DNA from 4 places in the Nocardiopsis sinuspersici genome. Region 2 is predicted to be linked to each of the others. Evidence: riboswitches for the same ligand, from Rfam matches in the RefSeq annotation. Region 2 holds a riboswitch; each other region holds the start of a gene.

What was found. A riboswitch is a leader RNA that binds a small molecule or an ion and turns the genes downstream of it on or off. The one in region 2 is predicted to bind cobalamin.
Region 1: linked by a shared signal. The riboswitch ahead of NOSIN_RS11550 (nitrite reductase) and the one ahead of NOSIN_RS23305 (ribonucleoside-diphosphate reductase subunit alpha) in region 2 are both predicted to bind cobalamin.
Region 3: linked by a shared signal. The riboswitch ahead of metE (5-methyltetrahydropteroyltriglutamate--homocysteine S-methyltransferase) and the one ahead of NOSIN_RS23305 (ribonucleoside-diphosphate reductase subunit alpha) in region 2 are both predicted to bind cobalamin.
Region 4: linked by a shared signal. The riboswitch ahead of NOSIN_RS11525 (VWA domain-containing protein) and the one ahead of NOSIN_RS23305 (ribonucleoside-diphosphate reductase subunit alpha) in region 2 are both predicted to bind cobalamin.

Annotation. Positions count from the first base shown of each region.
Region 1 covers NZ_MCOK01000001.1:2,694,151-2,698,338, reverse strand. The annotation lists gene NOSIN_RS11560 (lysoplasmalogenase) at 60-746, opposite strand; gene NOSIN_RS11555 (DUF1330 domain-containing protein) at 1,051-1,428, shown strand; cobalamin riboswitch at 1,586-1,791, shown strand; gene NOSIN_RS11550 (nitrite reductase) at 1,844-2,803, shown strand; gene NOSIN_RS11545 (precorrin-8X methylmutase) at 2,800-3,465, shown strand; gene NOSIN_RS11540 (precorrin-2 C(20)-methyltransferase) at 3,462-4,188, shown strand, end outside.
Region 2 covers NZ_MCOK01000001.1:5,398,038-5,402,225, reverse strand. The annotation lists gene NOSIN_RS23305 (ribonucleoside-diphosphate reductase subunit alpha) at 1-2,152, opposite strand, end outside; cobalamin riboswitch at 2,310-2,491, opposite strand; gene NOSIN_RS23300 (hypothetical protein) at 2,908-3,480, opposite strand; gene NOSIN_RS23295 (NYN domain-containing protein) at 3,509-4,188, opposite strand, start outside.
Region 3 covers NZ_MCOK01000001.1:951,036-955,223, reverse strand. The annotation lists gene metE (5-methyltetrahydropteroyltriglutamate--homocysteine S-methyltransferase) at 1-1,873, opposite strand, end outside; cobalamin riboswitch at 2,030-2,222, opposite strand; gene NOSIN_RS03995 (polysaccharide deacetylase family protein) at 2,462-3,982, shown strand; gene NOSIN_RS03990 (polysaccharide deacetylase family protein) at 4,093-4,188, shown strand, end outside.
Region 4 covers NZ_MCOK01000001.1:2,688,752-2,692,939, reverse strand. The annotation lists gene cobM (precorrin-4 C(11)-methyltransferase) at 1-314, shown strand, start outside; gene cbiE (precorrin-6y C5,15-methyltransferase (decarboxylating) subunit CbiE) at 567-1,898, opposite strand; cobalamin riboswitch at 1,953-2,090, shown strand; gene NOSIN_RS11525 (VWA domain-containing protein) at 2,119-4,188, shown strand, end outside.

The sequences.
Region 1 (4,188 bases), 2.7 Mb from region 2:
GTCCGTGAGACCGTCCGCCGGAGGCCGGTGGCCGGGCACCGGGCGGACGGAAAGCCTCCTCAGACGGCACTCCGGGACAGGTCGGGGGTGCGTACCCGTCTCAGGACGCCGAGGACGATGAGCGCCTGTGCCGCGAGGTAGGTGGCCATCACCCAGAACCCGCCCTGCGGAACGTCCAGGCCCGGGACGAAGGACCGCAGGGCGATGAGGGAGTCGGAGGCCAGGAACAGGGCTCCGCCGACCGCCGTCCAGGTGTTGACCCCGGTGGACACGACCGCCATCAGCCCCAGCACCAGCCCGTACAGCAGGACGGGAACCAGCAGGACGCCGGTGTGCGGGACGCACACCCACATCAGGGCGGCCACGGCACCGGCGTAGGGCACCAGCAGCCACCGGCGGCGGTGGAGCACGCTCTCGGCCCGGTACGGCCAGAAGGCGCACACGTACACCACCTGCGCGACCAGGAAACCCGCCACCATCAGGAGGAAGGCGGTGTCGCCCTCCGCCAGCGCGGGGAGGGCGTCGCCGAGCCAGGAGAAGACCAGGGCCGCCAGCACCAGCACCACCAGCCGGGACCGGGGCCGTTCCGTGGCGGCGAGCACCATCAGGGCCAGGGCCGGCATGAGGAGGACCTGGGTCGGTCGCGACCAGGCCTCGGGGCCCAGCAGCTGGACAGCCAGGTGGACGGCGGCCAGAACGAGGAAGGAGGCCAGAAGAGCGCGGGCGGGCAGAGGCCGGGGGATCATCCGGACATCATACGGTCGCGTCCCGGCGGCACCCGGAGGGCCGGCTCCGGAGGCGGTTCCGCGAGGGCAGTGGTGCCGGGCCTGCGCCGTTCCCATCGCACCCGAGCGGTCCCACGGAGAGAACGGGCGCCGGTGCCCACCGACGGTGTTCGGTGGAGGCGGATCTCGGGGGAGGGGAGCGTCCGGGGCGTCGCGGCGAAGACGTGGACGAACCCGCCAACGGCGCATACCGACCAGTCGGTTACCATGGCGGCCGTGGTACGCCCACGCTTCTCGCACCCCTCGACCACCCAAGGAGTCAGCGATGGCTGTCGACCCCACAGGATCCGCGCTCGCGGACATGTTGAAGGAGGACCCGGGCGGTCCCTTCGTCATGCTCAACCTGTTGCGATTCGCTCCGGACGGCCGCTCCTCGTACGAGGAGTACTCGCGGCGGACCGCCCGCTTCCTGAAGAAGTACGGCGCCGAGCTGGTCTACGCCGGTGACGGCGCGACGCCCCTGGTCGCCGAGGACGGGCAGGACTGGGACGCGGTACTGCTCGTCCGCTACCCCGACCGGGAGACGTTCAGCCGTATGGTCGCCGATCCCGAATACCAGGAGATCACCCACCTGCGCTCCCAGGCCCTGACCGAGGCCGTGCTCCAGCCGACCGTTCCCTGGGGCTCCGGCCGCAACTCCTGAACGGACCCCTCCGAACACGTTCGACGGCCGTGCGCGGCCGGCGGGGCGGGCCGTGGAAACCCGCCGTGGACGACCACGGCAGGGCGCCGCGGTCCGCCCCTTGCCATGCCCTCGCGCGAGATGGTGGGACCCTGGGTCAGGAGGGGAGGGGGCGGGGTACTACCCTCGTCGGGCCAGTCGAACTCCACCCCGTGGAGCAGGGAACCCGGTGGGAATCCGGGACTGACGCGCAGCGGTGAGGGTGACGGGCGGGGCACGCCCCGGGAACGCTTTCCCGGGACAGCCACTGGAGCATCGCTCCGGGAAGGCGCTCCGCACCGGTCGAGCCCGAGTCCGAAGACCTGCTGGCGCTGGCGGTGACGGGCCGCCAGGTCGTCCGCGGCCCCGCGAACGGGCCCTGACCCGAAGGACGCGCATGTCCCCGACGGAACCCCCATCCTCCGCCCTCCGCGCCCGGCGCGACCGCTGCCCCGGAGCCCTGCGGCCCTGGCCCGCCGACGACGGGCTGCTGGTCCGGCTCCGGCTCGTCGGCGGTCGGATCCCGGCCCGCTCGCTGCGTGCCCTGGCCGCCGTGGCCGACGAGTACGGCGCCGGACGGATCCATGTCACCGGCCGGGCCAACGTGCAGCTGCGCGCCCTGCCCGGGCGTGACGGGCGGCTGGCCCCCGAAGCGCTCCGGGCCCTTGAGCGGACCGGTCTGCTGCCCTCGCCCACCCACGAGCTGGTCCGCAACGTGATGGTCTCCCCGTGCACGGGCCTGGCGGACGGGTGGGCCGGGGGCGAGGGCTCCCGAGACGAGGGGGGCGCCGCGTCCGGAGACCGTCCGTCGGGGATGAGGGGCGGGAGGGCGGATCTGCGTCCCGTCGCCGCCGCGTTGGACGGGCTGCTGTGCGCCGCACCGCACCGCGCCGCCCTTCCAGGACGCTTCCTGTTCGTCCTGGACGACGGACGCGGTGACCTGGTCGAGCGCTCCTGCGACCTGGGCCTCGTCGCCCTCGACGCACACGTCGCCCAACTGCGGGTCGGGGAGGGCTGGGGCCCGCCGACGCCGCTCGGCGAGGCAGCCGAGGCGCTCGTACGGCTGGCCGACGAGTTCCTGGAGCGGCGCGGTGACGGCCCCACCGCGCCGTGGCACGTCACCGAGCTCACGCCGCCGCTGACCGACCCGGTGCCACCGGACCCGCGGCTGCCGGACCCCGCTCCGCCGCTGCCGTACGGCCCGCTGCCCGAAGGCGCACGGCACGTTCCCGTACCCGACGACGGCCTGGACCGGTCCGCCGCCGAGGCGCTCGCCGACGAGGCGGTCGCCGCGGGCCCCGGCGAACTCGTCGTCACGCCGTGGCGCGGCGTTCTCGTCCCCGGAGGCGCACGGTGACCACCCCGCGCCGGCCGAACCGGCACTACGAGTACGTCGACGACGGGCCCGCCATCTACACCGACTCCTTCGCCGTCATCCGGCGCGAGGCCCGGCTCGGCCACCTGCCCGCCAACGCGGAACGGCTCGCCGTGCGGATGATCCACGGCACCGGCCAGGTCGACCTCGCCGACGACCTGTTCGTCCACCCCGACCTGGTCCCCGCGGCGCGCTCGGCCCTCCAGGCCGGTGCGCCGATCCTGTGCGATGCCACCATGGTGGCCGCCGGCGTGACCAGGAACCGCCTGCCGAGCGGCAACGAGGTGCTCTGCCTCCTCGGCGACGAGCGGGTCCCCGGCCTCGCCCGGGAGTGGGGCACCACCCGCACCGCGGCCGCGGTGTCCCTGTGGGAGCCGCTGCTCGACGGCGCCGTGGTCGCGGTCGGCAACGCGCCCACCGCCCTCTTCCACCTGCTGGAGATGCTGGCCGACGGCGCCCCGCGCCCGGCCGCGATCGTCGGCTGCCCGGTCGGCTTCGTCGGCGCAGCCGAGTCCAAGCAGGCGCTGGCGCAGTTCGCCGACCGGCACGGCGCCGACATCCCCTACGTGACCACCCATGGTCGCCGCGGAGGCTCCGCGATGACCTCCTCGGCCCTCAACGCACTCGCCAAGGAGGAGGAGTGACCGGTCGTTTCCACGGTGTCGGCGTCGGACCCGGTGATCCCGAGCTGGTCACCCTCAAGGCGGCCAGGCTCATCGCCGGAGCCGACGTCGTCGCCTACCACGCCGGAGCCGGCAAGCAGTCCAACGCCCGCCGCATCGCCGACGCCCTGATCCCGGACTCGGCCGTCGAGGAACAGCTCACCTACCCGGTGACCACCGGGACGACCGACCACCCGGGCGGTTACGCGGGTGCGCTGGCCGACTTCTACGAGGAGTCCGCCGCGCGGCTGGCCGCCCACCTCGACGCCGGCCTCGACGTCGTCCTGCTCTCCGAGGGCGACCCCCTGTTCTACGGGTCGTACATGTACATGCACGACCGGCTGTCCGAGCGGTACGAGACCGAGATCGTGCCCGGGGTCCCGGCGTTCACCGCCGCCGCGGCGGCCCCGCTGGCCCGGCAGACCGACGTGCTCACCGTGCTGCCCGGCACCCTGCCCGAACCGGAACTGGCCCGCCGCCTGGCGGACACCGACGCGGCCGTGATCATGAAGCTGGGCCGGACCTTCCCGGCCGTCCGCAGCGCCCTGGAGGCGGCCGGGCGGCTGGAGCACGCGGTGTACGTGGAACGCGCCTCGATGGAGGGGGAGCGGCGGCTGCCGGTCGCGGAGGTCGACCCGGAGACGGTGCCCTACTTCTCCCTGGTGCTGGTCACCGGTGACAGCCGCAACGGCAAGCGGTCCCGGC
Region 2 (4,188 bases):
CGAACGCGGTGGCGTACAGGGCCTTGAGGTCGTCCGGGACACGGTCGACGGCGCCGAGGCTGCCGTCGTGCATCTTCAGCGCGGAGACCATGTCGTCGTCCCACAGCCCGCGCGCCTTGAGGTCGCGCACCAGGTAGGGGTTGACCACGGTGAAGTCGCCGGACATGTTCGACTTGACGTACAGGTTGCGGTAGACCGGCTCGATCGACTGGCCCACGCCGGTGATGTTGGCGATGGTCGCGGTCGGGGCGATCGCCATCACGTTGGAGTTGCGCATGCCGGTGGCCTTGACGCGCTCGCGCAGCGAGTCCCAGTCCAGGGTCTCGCCCCGGTCCATGTCCAGGTCGCCCTCACGCGCCTCGGCCAGCAGCCGCAGCGAGTCGATCGGCAGCACGCCCCGGCTCCACAGCGAGCCCTCGAAGCTCTCGTAGGAGCCGCGCTCGGAGGCCAGCTCCATGGAGGCCTCGATGGCGTAGTAGCTGATCAGCTCCATGCTCTCGTCGGCGAACGTCACCGCGCCCTCGGAGGCGAAGGGCGTGCGCAGCTTGAACAGGGCGTCCTGGAAGCCCATCAGGCCCAGGCCCACGGGGCGGTGGCGCATGTTCGCGCGGCGCGCCTCGGGGATCGTGTAGAAGTTCACGTCGATGACGTTGTCGAGCATGCGCACGGCGGTGCGGACGGTGCCGCGCAGGCGCTCGACGTCCAGGCCGTCCGGGCCCACGTGCTGGGCCAGGTTGACCGAGCCCAGGTTGCAGACCGCGACCTCGTCGGCGCTGGTGTTCAGCGTGATCTCGGTGCACAGGTTGGAGGAGTGCACCACGCCCGCGTGCTGCTGCGGCGAGCGCAGGTTGGCCGGGTCCTTGAAGGCGATCCACGGGTGGCCGGTCTCGAACAGCATGGTGAGCATGCGCCGCCACAGGTCGACGGCCGGGATCTTCTTGGAGACCTTGATCCGCCCGGCCTCGGCCTCGGCCTCGTAGCGGACGTAGGCCTCGGCGAACTCGGTGCCGTACTTGTCGTGCAGCTCGGGGACCTCGTCCGGCGAGAACAGGGTCCAGGTGCCGCCCTGCTCCACGCGCTTCATGAACAGGTCCGGAACCCAGTTCGCGGTGTTCATGTCGTGGGTGCGGCGGCGCTCGTCACCGGTGTTCTTGCGGAGGTCGAGGAACTCCTCGATGTCGATGTGCCAGGTCTCCAGGTAGGCGCAGACGGCGCCCTTGCGCTTGCCACCCTGGTTGACCGCGACGGCGGTGTCGTTGGCGATCTTCAGGAACGGGACGACGCCCTGGCTCTTGCCGTTGGTCCCGCGGATGTGCGAGCCCAGGCCGCGCACCGGGGTCCAGTCGTTGCCGAGGCCGCCGGAGTACTTGGACAGCATCGCGTTGTTGCTGATGCCGTGGAAGATGGCCTGCAGGTCGTCGCCGACGGTGGTGAGGAAGCAGGAGGACAGCTGCGCCCGCACGGTGCCCGAGTTGAACAGGGTGGGCGTGGAGGCCATGAAGTCGAACGAGGACAGCAGCTCGTAGAACTCGATGGCGCGGGCCTCGCGGTCGTCCTCGTTGAGGGCCAGGCCCATGGCCACGCGCATGAAGAACGCCTGCGGCAGCTCGTAGCGGACCTCGTCGCTGTGCAGGAAGTAGCGGTCGTAGAGGGTCTGGATGCCGAGGAAGGTGAACTGCTCGTCGCGCTCGGGGCGCAGCGCGGCGCCCAGGCGGTCCAGGTCGAACCCGGCCAGCGCCGGGTCGAGCTGGCCGAGGTCGATGCCGCGGCTGACGTAGGCGGCGAGGTAGGAGGCGTAGCGCTCGCCCATCTCGGACTGGCCGGCGGCGTCGGGGGAGCCGCTGATGAAGGTGAGGGCCTCGCGGCGCAGCTTGTCCAGCAGCAGGCGGGCGGCCACGTAAGAGTAGTCGGGGTCCACCTCGACGAAGCTGCGGGCGGCCATGACCAGGGCCAGCTCGATCTCGGCGTCGGACATCCCGGGGTAGAAGCCGCGACGGGCCTCGGTGAGGACCTTCTCCGCCGAAACACCGGTGAGCCGCGCGCAGGCCTCGGCCACGACGTGCTCGATCCGGTCGACGGCGGCGGGGGGACTGCCGTCGTTGGTCGGTGCGGACCGAACGGATGCGGGCACGGCTTCGACGTCAAGGGTCATACAGCGGCTCCAAAACCTCAATAGAAGAGTCCCGGCGGGGAGGGGACCGAGATGCGAGGCGCACGGCGCCCACCGGTGGACCGGCGCACTGGGTGCGTACGGTCGTCGACCGGTGGATCGCGGCGGCTCACCCTCGAAGCCCCGTCGTCGGCACACGCTCACGTGCGCACCGGTGGCAGGTCTTCGGGCTTGTGGAGGTCACCGCTCCGGGATGTCCTCGGGGGTTCCCGGCGCCTGTGGCGGCCTCGTCTCCACTCACCGCTGCGGGGCAGCCCCGGTTTCGCACCGGATTCCCTCTTGCCTCACCCCAGGAGGTGAACCACCAGCGGGAGAGATACTACATCTAGGGGATGGAGGGTTGGAACACCGCAAGATGATGGCGTGTCACTGATTTCTCAGATGCTTCGACGACTGTCGGACACACACTCAGAGCGTGGTATCGGGGCCCGTTTCCACCCGCTCACCGCAGGGATCACGCCTCGTGGGGCAACGTTCGGGGGTGACTCGACACAGCCTAGGACGTCGCCGGGGCCGCCCGCGCCGAGGCGTCCTCCACGGGCCCGGAGAACCCGCCTGCGGCACGGCTCGGGTGCGTTCGCGGAACCCGGCGCACCCCGTCCGGAGGCCGCCTGCAAGGGCCCTGCGCGGGGACGGCACGCGTCGGCGGCCGGCTCCGGGCGTGTCGCACGCCCCCCGTGGACGTCGGAAAGCTCACCCGCCTGCTTCCCCGCCGACCCGAGGGGTTCGGGCGGCGGTCACCCCTCGTCGAGCCGCCGGTCCAGGGCGTCCTCGTCCAGCCCCAGGTCGACGCGGATGCGGAAACGGATCCGCAGCAGTTCCATCAGGAGGTCGCGGACGTAGGGCGAGGAGGCCAGGCCGAGGAAGCGGCCCGCGCCGACCGTCGCCCACCGCTCGGCCCCCTCCATGTCGTCGTGGGCGTACAGCGCCTCGGCGACGTGGATGTAGGTCTGCAGGCCCGGGGGATCCTCCGCCTCCAGGCGCTTGAGGTGCGCGTAGGCCTGCTCGGACTCGTCCAGGTGCAGCAGGGCCCCGGCGCTGAGTGCGCGCGCGTCGATCACCGTGGGCCCTCCGTCGTCGATCGCCCGCTGGTAGGCGGCGCAGGCGCGCTCGAACTCCTGGGCGATCTCCCACTGTTCTCCCGCGCGCACGAACAGCTCCGCGCGGGAGATCTCGCTTCCGGCGTCGACCTGGTTGGCCAGGTCCAGGAGTTGGGCGGCGACCGGTCCGTGCTCACCCGACCGAACGGCGTGGAATTCCAAACGGTCGAGTTCTGCCGTCGTCACGTGGGTCAACCGCATCGCCCCCATCCCCCTACTCGCACTCCCATGCTCAAGGTCAGGGTCTGGCGCGCTCCAGTGCCTGCCAGAACCCCTGGCGCAGTCCGTCCCGAACCTCGTCACGCAACAGGTGGTCGATCGGCAGCGAGGAGCCCTGAAGCAGACGCGCCTCCAGGTCGGAGGGCATCCTGGGTCTGCGGGCGAGGACGGCCTCGACCCACAGAGCGGGCGCCTCGCGAGCGATCGACTCCGCGAAGTCGTTCCCTTCTTTGTGCGCAACATGCACCGCTTCGTCAACGGTATGCGCGCCGGAGTGCGTCTGCTGGGGATATCCAGGACTGGGACGCGGTTCCTGGTAGTGGCCGGCGTCGAACCGGTCGGCGTGCTCGGGACCAGTAGGCGGCGGCCCTCCGTAGGAGGAGACCGCCCCACCGCGGTGGGCGGTGTCAGTTTCCGTACTGGTCCCATAGGTAGGGTTTGCGTCGGACGCACCCCCGAAGCCGGGATTGTCCCCGGCACCGAACCTGGGGTCCTGTGGTGGTCCGTTTCTCTGCGGTGGTGTGTGCCCCGGCTGTCCGTGCTGCCCGTCCTGGGCGAACGAGCGCTGCGCCCCGGTCTCGTGCGCGAAGGACTGCTGAGAGCCGGTCCCGCCGTTGAAGGCCTGTTGCGGCCCCGTCATGTGCTGTCCCTGGCCGGGTCCCGGTCTCGCCGGCAGCCCGTAGCCCGACTGGTCGGCGC
Region 3 (4,188 bases), 4.4 Mb from region 2:
GCGGCAGCAGCTCGCGCAGGGCCGCCTCGTCCACCTGGATGTGGCGGATCCCGGCGCGTTCCAGGTCGGCGGCCTCGTCGCGCAGTGCGAGGCCCACCTGGCGGGCGGTCTCGCCCAGCGGCTGGTCGGTGCGCACGAACGACCAGGCGAGCATGGTCACCGGTCCGGTCAGCATGCCCTTGACCGGCTTGTCGGTGCGCGACTGGGCGTAGGTGGTCCACTCGACCGTCATCGGCTCGGGGCGCGAGACGTCGCCGAACAGGATCGGCGGGCGCACGCACCGCGAGCCGTAGGACTGCACCCAGCCGTTCGAGGTGGTGGCGTAGCCCTCCAACTGCTCGGCGAAGTACTGGACCATGTCGTTGCGCTCGGGTTCGCCGTGCACGAGCACGTCCAGGCCGATCTCCTCCTGGAGTGCGACGACCCGGTCGATCTCCTCGCGCAGGATCTGCTTGTAGGCGTCCTCGGACAGCTCTCCCCGGCGGTGCGCGGCACGGGCGCGGCGCAGCTCCGGGGTCTGCGGGAACGATCCGATCGTGGTCGTGGTGAGCGGGATCTCCGTGGGCCTGCCCCGGTCCTGGGGGCGCTCGTAGGCCTCCGGGCCCAGCGCGTCGAGGCGCGCGCGCACGCGGGCGTCGGTGAAGGCCGGGGGACGGACGCCGCCCCCTCCGGTGTGCTCGGCCTCGGCGCCCTCGGAGAGCACGCGGCCGAGCAGGGCCACCTCCTCCGCCTTCTGCCTGGCGAAGGCCAGGGCTTCGCGCAGCCCGGGGGCCAGGGAGGTCTCGGCCTCCAGGTCCAGGGGCACGTGCAGCAGGGAGCAGGAGGTGCTCACGGTGAGCTCGTCGGTGAGGGCGAGCAGTGTGCCGAGCGTGGCCGCGGCGGCCGGGACGTCGGTGCGCCAGACGTTGCGGCCCTCGACCACGCCCGCGACCAGGCGGGTGGCCCCCAGGCCGGAGACCTGTACCAGGTCGTCCACGCCCTCGTCGTCGGTGACCAGGTCCAGGCCCACGGCCTCGACCGGGGAGTCCTTGAGGACGCGCAGGGCGGGCGCGCCGATGGAGCCGAAGTAGGTGGAGACCAGCAGGGCGGGACGGTCGGAGAGGGAGCCCAGGCGCTGGTAGGCGCGCTCCAGGCGGCCGACGGCGGCACGGCCCTCGTCGGTGGCCAGGATCGGCTCGTCCAGTTGGACCTCGGTGGCGCCGGCGGCCCGCAGCTCGCCGAGGAGCCGGGCGTAGGCGTCCAGGAGCTGGTCGAGCAGGACGATGGGCTCCCACCCCTCGGGAGCGTCGTCGGCGGCCTTGGCCAGCATCAGGAAGGTGAGCGGGCCGACCAGGACCGGGCGGGTGTGGAACCCCGCCTCGGCGGCCTCGCGGAACTCGGCGACGGGCTTGTCCCCGACCAGGCGGGGACGGGTGCTCGGTGACAGCTCGGGGACCAGGTAGTGGTAGTTGGTGTCGAACCACTTGGTCATCTCCAGCGGCAGGGCTCCCTGCTCGCCGCGGGCGAGGGCGAAGTAGCGGCGCAGCTCCTCGTCCCGGTCGTCCGCGGCGGCGGGCGGGGCGAAGCGCGGGGGGACCAGGTCGAACAGGACCGCGGTGTCCAGGACGTGGTCGTAGTAGGAGAAGGTGTTGGACGGGATGTCGTCCACGCCGGCCTCGCGCAGCTGGGCGTAGACGCCCCGGCGCAGGTCGGCCGCGACCGCGTCCAGCTCCTGGGCGCTGGTCCCGCCCCTCCAGTAGGACTCGCTGGCGCGCTTGAGCTCCCGGTGGGGGCCGATACGCGGGTAGCCGTGCACGGTGGAGCGCACGGAGGCGGGAGGTGGGGACGCGTCCGGGGAGGCGGGGGCCTCCGCGGGCCTGGGTGTCTCGGTCATGAGCTTCTCTCCCTCGTCGAAAGCCGGGTACCGGCCACGAGGCGGAGCGAGGAGCGGACCCGCCGGTGAACGCGCCGTGAGCGCACACCCGCCGCCGTCCTCGGCCCTCCCTCGGGGCGCGGGACCACCGGCGGCACGGGTGCGCCGCCGGGTGGAGGCAGGTCTTCGGACTCGGGGGCTCGGACGGTGCGGACACCGTTCCTCCTACTGGCCGCCGCTTCCCGGTTTCCGACCTTTCCGACCGGACTACCAGTGCTTGTGGCGACGCTCGTTCCCCCATACCGCTGCGGGGCAGTCCCGGATTCGCACCGGGTTCCCTCTTGCGACACGCCCCTCCCCACCGGGTACCGTCCCGACCGCGGGGTGGCGCGTGTACCTTCCACGGCTGCAAGTATAGGGAGACCCCTCGCCCCTGTACCCGGCGTACACCCCCTGTGTCCGGCCCCACGGCGTGAACCCCTGCCGCACGACCGGCATCACACCCGATGTGAAACGTCGCGCGGGCGAGTCTCCCCTGTCTCTCCCCGCGGACGTTCGTTCGACGATGAGCGCGGAGATCCCCTGGTGAAGAAGCACTCCCATCCGACCATGGACCCGGACCACCCCCTGATCACGGTTCTGGTAGCGCTACTGGTTCTGGCGGGAATGGTGTTACTGGCGGCCCGGCCCTCCGACGAGGCCGGTCCGCCGGCGGACGAGGCACCGGCGGCCGCCGCCGAGGAGAAGAAGGCGCCGCCCCGGGCCGAGGGCGGCCCCGACGGGCTGACCGTGGTGGACGCGGCGGACGTGGTGGGTGTCGGGGAGGCCGAACTGGCCTACGACGGCGGGATCCCCGCCTCGGTGACCTACCCTGTCATCCCCAACGCCGAGCCGCTGGCCGACTTCCTGAAGCGCGAGCTCGACGCCGAGGTGCGCGCCTTCGAGGCCGCGAGTCCCGGCGCGGTCTCCTTCGAGGCGGACTGGAACCTGACCACGGCGGGCGACGGCCTGGTGGGGGTCCGGATGACACGGGTCGAGACCGACTCCGAGGGCTCCAAGGAGGGGTACACCACCTACTGGTACGACACCGCCACCGCCCAGCACCACCCCTCCACCGCCCTGATCGCCGGACAGGAGGAGCTGGAGGAGCTCAACGCCCTGGTGCGCGAGACGGTGGGCGGCAAAGACGGCGGCCTCCACCCGATCAGCTCCCTGTACGACTCGATGGGGTTCAACCCCGACGGGGACCTGGTCGTGGAGTTCGACGCCGGACAGGTCGCGGCCGCGTCGGAGGGCCGCGCGTACGCGGTGGTCGACGCGGAAAGGGCCGGGGCGCTGCTGTCCGAACTGGGCGCGCGCGTGCGCGACGCGGCGACCGTGGGCGTCGAGGACTTCGAGATCCCCACCCCGCCCCCGGCCGGCGGGGACGGCGGTGGTGACGCTCCCGTGCCCGGGGAGCTGAGCCCGACCGACGACGGCGTCGACTGCTCCGACCCCGACACCAAGTGCGTGGCGCTGACCTACGACGACGGCCCCGGCGGACGCACCTCCGAGCTGCTGGACGTCCTGGCCGAGCACGACGCGCGGGCCACCTTCTTCCTCACCGGCCACCCGGTCATGGAGCACCCGCACACGGTGCGGCGCGCCTACGCCGAGGGGCACGAGCTGGCCAACCACACCCTGAACCACCCCGACCTGGCCGCTCTGGGCGCGGGCCGGGTGCGTTCGGACCTGAACACCGTGCAGGCGCTGGTGTACCGCGAGACGGGATACCCCATGAACCTGATGCGTCCGCCGTACGGCTCCACCGACGACGGCGTGGCGTCGGTGACCGCCGACATGGGCCTGGCCCAGATCCTGTGGAGTGTGGACACCCTCGACTGGAAGGACCGGGACGCCTCGACGGTCCGCGACCGGGTGCTGAAGGGCGCCTCGGAGGGCGCGATCATCCTCATGCACGACATCCACGGCACCACCATCGACGCCGCCGGCTCGGTCATCGAGGAGCTGGACGCGCGCGGGTACACCATGGTCACCGTGTCCCAACTGCTCGGAACCACGACCCCCGGCGAGACCTACCGCGACGGGGTTCCCGACACTCCCGAGGAGGACGCCCGGGCCGACGCCTAGGCATGTGACGGTGACCACATGCGGTCACCTCCACGGGACCGGGCACGACGTCCTCTATGTTGCTCCCATCAGCCACGTCAGCCTCCGCGCAGGGATGAGGGAGTCCGGTGTTGTCGTCGACCCGAGTTCGTCCGAGCGAGGCCGTCCGGTGTCCGGTGGACGGAAGGCGCGGACCGCGGGAGCGCAGACCGCTGTGGCCCGCGGCC
Region 4 (4,188 bases), 2.7 Mb from region 2:
CGGACACGGAGTCACTGGCGGCGTTCGCGGCGACCCGGGCCACGCTGGTGCTGCACCTGGCGATCAGGCGGGTGCGGGAGCTGATGGCGCAGATCGGGCCCGAGTACGGCGGCGACTGCCCGGTCGTCGTCGTCCACCGGGCCAGCCAGCCGGGTGAGGCGGTGCTGCGCGGCACGGTCTCCACCATCGCCGACGCGGTGGAGGAGGCCGGGTTCCGGCAGGCGGCGGTGATCCTCGTGGGGCGGGCGCTCGACCCCGCGACGGGCGGTGAGTCCCACCTCTACGATCCGGCCCGCCCCCGGTTCGGCGACTAGCGCGGTGCCCGGACAGGTTCACCGGCTCGCCCCGTGAGCCGTGGTCTTGTACTTACAGCCCGCTTCGGCGCCCGGACTCGCTGTAAGCACAAGATCATCCGGAGTGGGAGCGCTCCGGTCACACCGGCAACGTACCCGGCCGGCCACCGGGGTTCGTCCGGTGAACCCGGTCCCGCGCCGCTGGGGGTGGCGAGGGTGCCGACGGGTCCCCGTACCTGCGGCACCCGAGCACGAGCCAAGGCGAGCGGAGGTTCAGGACGGCACCGCCAGGAACCACTGGGTGACCGTGCGGGCGGGCGTCCAGCCGGTGAACGTGCCGACGGGCGCGGTGGTCTCGACGGCGACACGGGTCAGCTCCCCTCCGTGGCGCCGGTAGGCGTCCGCGAGCAGGTGCTCGGTCTCCAGCGTCACCCCGTGCACCACGAGCCGACCGCCCGGCCGTAGCGCGCGCAGGCAGGTGTCGAGTACGCCCGGACGGGTCGCGCCGCCGCCGAGGAACACCGCGTCGGGTTCGGGCAGGCCCTCCAACGCGTCCGGCGCGCGGCCGGTGACCACGCGCAGCCCGGGGACGCCGAGGCGGCCCGCGTTGCGGCTGATCCGCGCGGCACGCTCGGCGTCGGCCTCCACCGCAGTGGCGGCGCAGGTCGGGTGGGTCCGCATCCACTCGACGCCGACCGACCCGGCGCCCGCGCCCACGTCCCACAGGTGCCGCCCCGGTGAGGGCGCCAGCCGGGCCAGCGCCGAGGCGCGCAGGTCCCTCTTGGTCAGTTGCCCGTCGTGCTCGAACGCGTCGTCGGGCAGCCCCGGGACCAGGCCGTACCCGGACGGGCCGGCGAGCTCCAGGGCCAGCACGTGCAGCGCGGGCACCCTCCCGGGAGGAGCCGTCCCCAGCCAGCCGTCCGCCGTGGTCTCCAGGCGGGACTCCGAGTCCGAGCCCAGGTCGCCCAGCACGGTCATGCGGCTGGCGCCGTAGCCGGCGCCGGCCAACAGGGCGGCGACCGCCGCTGGAGTGTCCCCGTCCGAGGAGAGCACCAGGACGCGGTGACCGGGCGCCAGCTCCCGCAGGAGCAGGCGGGGATCGCGCCCGACCAGGCCCACCACCGCACACCGCTCCGCGGGCCAGCCCATCCGGGCGCGGGCCAGGGCGACGGAGGAGACGGACGGCTCCACCCGCACGGCGTCCGCGCCCAGCAGTTCGACCAGCGTGGTGCCGACACCGGACACGAGGGGGTCGCCGGAGGCGAGCGCGACCGCGGAGGCGCCGCCGAGGGAGGCGAGCAGGGACGGCAGGCCCTCCCGCAGGGGAGAGGGCCAGGCCTCCCGGCGCTGCCCGGGCCGGCCGGGCAGCATCGCCAGGTGCCTGCGGCCGCCCAGCACCACGTCCGCGTCCAGGACGGTCCGGCGCAGCCGCTCGGGCACGCCGGGCCAGCCGTCGGCGCCGATACCGACGACGGTGATCCCCGTCCCGGGTGCCGTGGGAGAGGGGCTCGTAGGAGGGGGCGCCGCGCCGCGGGTGTCCGTCGGTGGTGTCCCGTCTCGCGGCGGAGCGGCCTCCGGGAGGGGAGGGCGGGTGTCGTCCTTCATGGCCGTGACGTTATCGTGGCGGCCACAGGCACGAGGTGCCCCAACGGCCCAGCCATCGGAAACGGTGGGGACGGCGGGAGGGGAGAATCTGGGAAGCCCGGTGAGACTCCGGCACAGGCCCGCTGCGGTGAACCGAGCCTCCGTACAGGAGGACCCGGCAAGTCCGAAGACCGGCCTCGCGCCCGCCCCTTACGGATGGCGAAACGAGCGGGAGCCTCACATGCCATTGCGCACGTCGCACTACCCCTTCTCCGCGATCGTCGGCTGCGACGCCGAACAGCTCGACGACCTGGGCCTCTCCCTCGTCCTCACCAGCGTCTCGCCGGAGATCGGCGGCGTCCTGGTGCGCGGGGAGAAGGGCACGGCCAAGTCCACCGCCGTCCGGGCCCTCACCTCCCTCCTCCCGCCCGTGGACGTCTACCAGGGCGACCGGTTCTCCGTGGACCCCGCAGACCCGGCGCAGCGGTCGCCGGACGGACCCTTCGAACCCGGCACGGCCGTGGAGAGCCGCCCGGTGCGGCTCGTCGAACTGCCCGTCGGCGCCACCGAGGACCGGGTCCTCGGCTCCCTGCACCTGGAACAGGCGCTCACGCACGGCAGGGTCGCCTACGAGCCCGGCCTGCTGGCCCGGGCCCACCGCGGGCTCCTCTACGTCGACGAGGTCAACCTGCTCCACGACCACCTGGTCGACCTCCTCCTCGACGCCGCCGCGACCGGCCGGGTGACCGTGGAACGCGACGGGTTCTCCGTGGAGCACGCGGCCCGGTTCCTGCTCATCGGCACGATGAACCCCGAGGAGGGCGAACTGCGGCCGCAGCTCCTCGACCGGTTCGGGCTCACCGCGGAGGTCGCCGCGCCGCGCGAGCCGGAGGTCCGCGCCGAGGTGGTCCGCAGGCGCATGGCCCACGACGCCGACGCCGACGCCTTCGCCGGGCGCTACCGCGAGGCCGAGGAGGCCCTCGCCGAACGCATCGCCCTGGCCAGGAAGGCACTCGGGCGGGTGCGGCTGTCGGAGGCCGCGCTGCTGAAGATCGCCGAGGTGTGCGCGGCCTACGACGTGGACGGCCTGCGGGCCGACATCGTCACCGCGCGCACGGCGGTGGCGCACGCGGCCTGGGAGGGCCGGACCTCGGTCACCCGGGCCGACATCCGCCGCGCCGCCACGCTCGCCCTGCCGCACCGGTGCCGGCGCAACCCGTTCGACGCGCCGGGACTCGACGAGGACCTCCTCGACCGGATCCTGGGCGACGAGGAACCGCCGCCCGACCCCCCGGAGCCGCCGGGCCCCGGAGGGGCCGACGACCCCGCCGACTCCGGTGGCCCGTCCGAATCCGACGGTCCCTCCGACGCCGGCGGCCCGTCGGAGACCGAGGACCCCGCCGAGACCTCGGGCGGCGAGCCGGACGGCCGGGGAGAGCCTTCGTCACCCGCCGAGCGGGAACCCGCGTCCGCCGAGCGGGAACCGATCGGTTCCGACGGCGACGCCCAGGAGTCCCGCCCCCAACCCGCCGGCGGTTCCCCGGCCCGGGCCCCGGCCACGGCCGCCGCGCCCTACCGGACCCGGCTGCTCACCGCGCGGGGCTCCGGGGAGGGGGCCGACGGCAGACGCAGCCGCGCCGTCGGCGTTCGGGGCCGCCGGATCGGCTCCACCGCGCCCGGCCGGGGATCCGGCGGCTCGCTCCACCTGGGCGAGACCGTGCGGGCCGCCGCGTCCCGGCCCCGGGACGGCGGCCGGCTGCGACTCCACCCCCGCGACCTGCGCGTCGCGGTCCGTGAGGGCCAGGAGACCAACCTGATCCTGTTCTGCGTCGACGCTTCCGGCTCCATGGCCGCGCGCAGACGCATGACCGAGGTCAAGACCGCGGTCCTCTCCCTCCTCCTCGACGCCTACCGGCGCCGCGACAAGGTCGGCCTGGTCACCTTCCGGGGGAGCGGCGCCGAACTCGTGCTGCCGCCGACCCGCTCCGTGGACACCGCCGCGGCCCGCCTCGACGAGCTGCCCGCCGGAGGGCGCACCCCGCTCGCCGAGGGCTTGACGGAGGCGGCCCGCGTCCTTCGGCGCGAACGCCTGCGGGACCCGAGGCTGCGCCCGCTCCTCCTCGTCGTCACCGACGGCCGGGCCACCGGCGGGCCAGGTGCCGTCGGCCGTGCGATGGCCGCCGCCGACCACGTCGCCGGACTGGGCGTCACCACCGTCGTGGTGGACGGCGAGTCCGGCCCGCTGCGCCTCGGCCTCGCCGCCCGCCTGGCCGCCCGGCTGGGCGCCGACCACATGCCCGTCGGCGAGGTC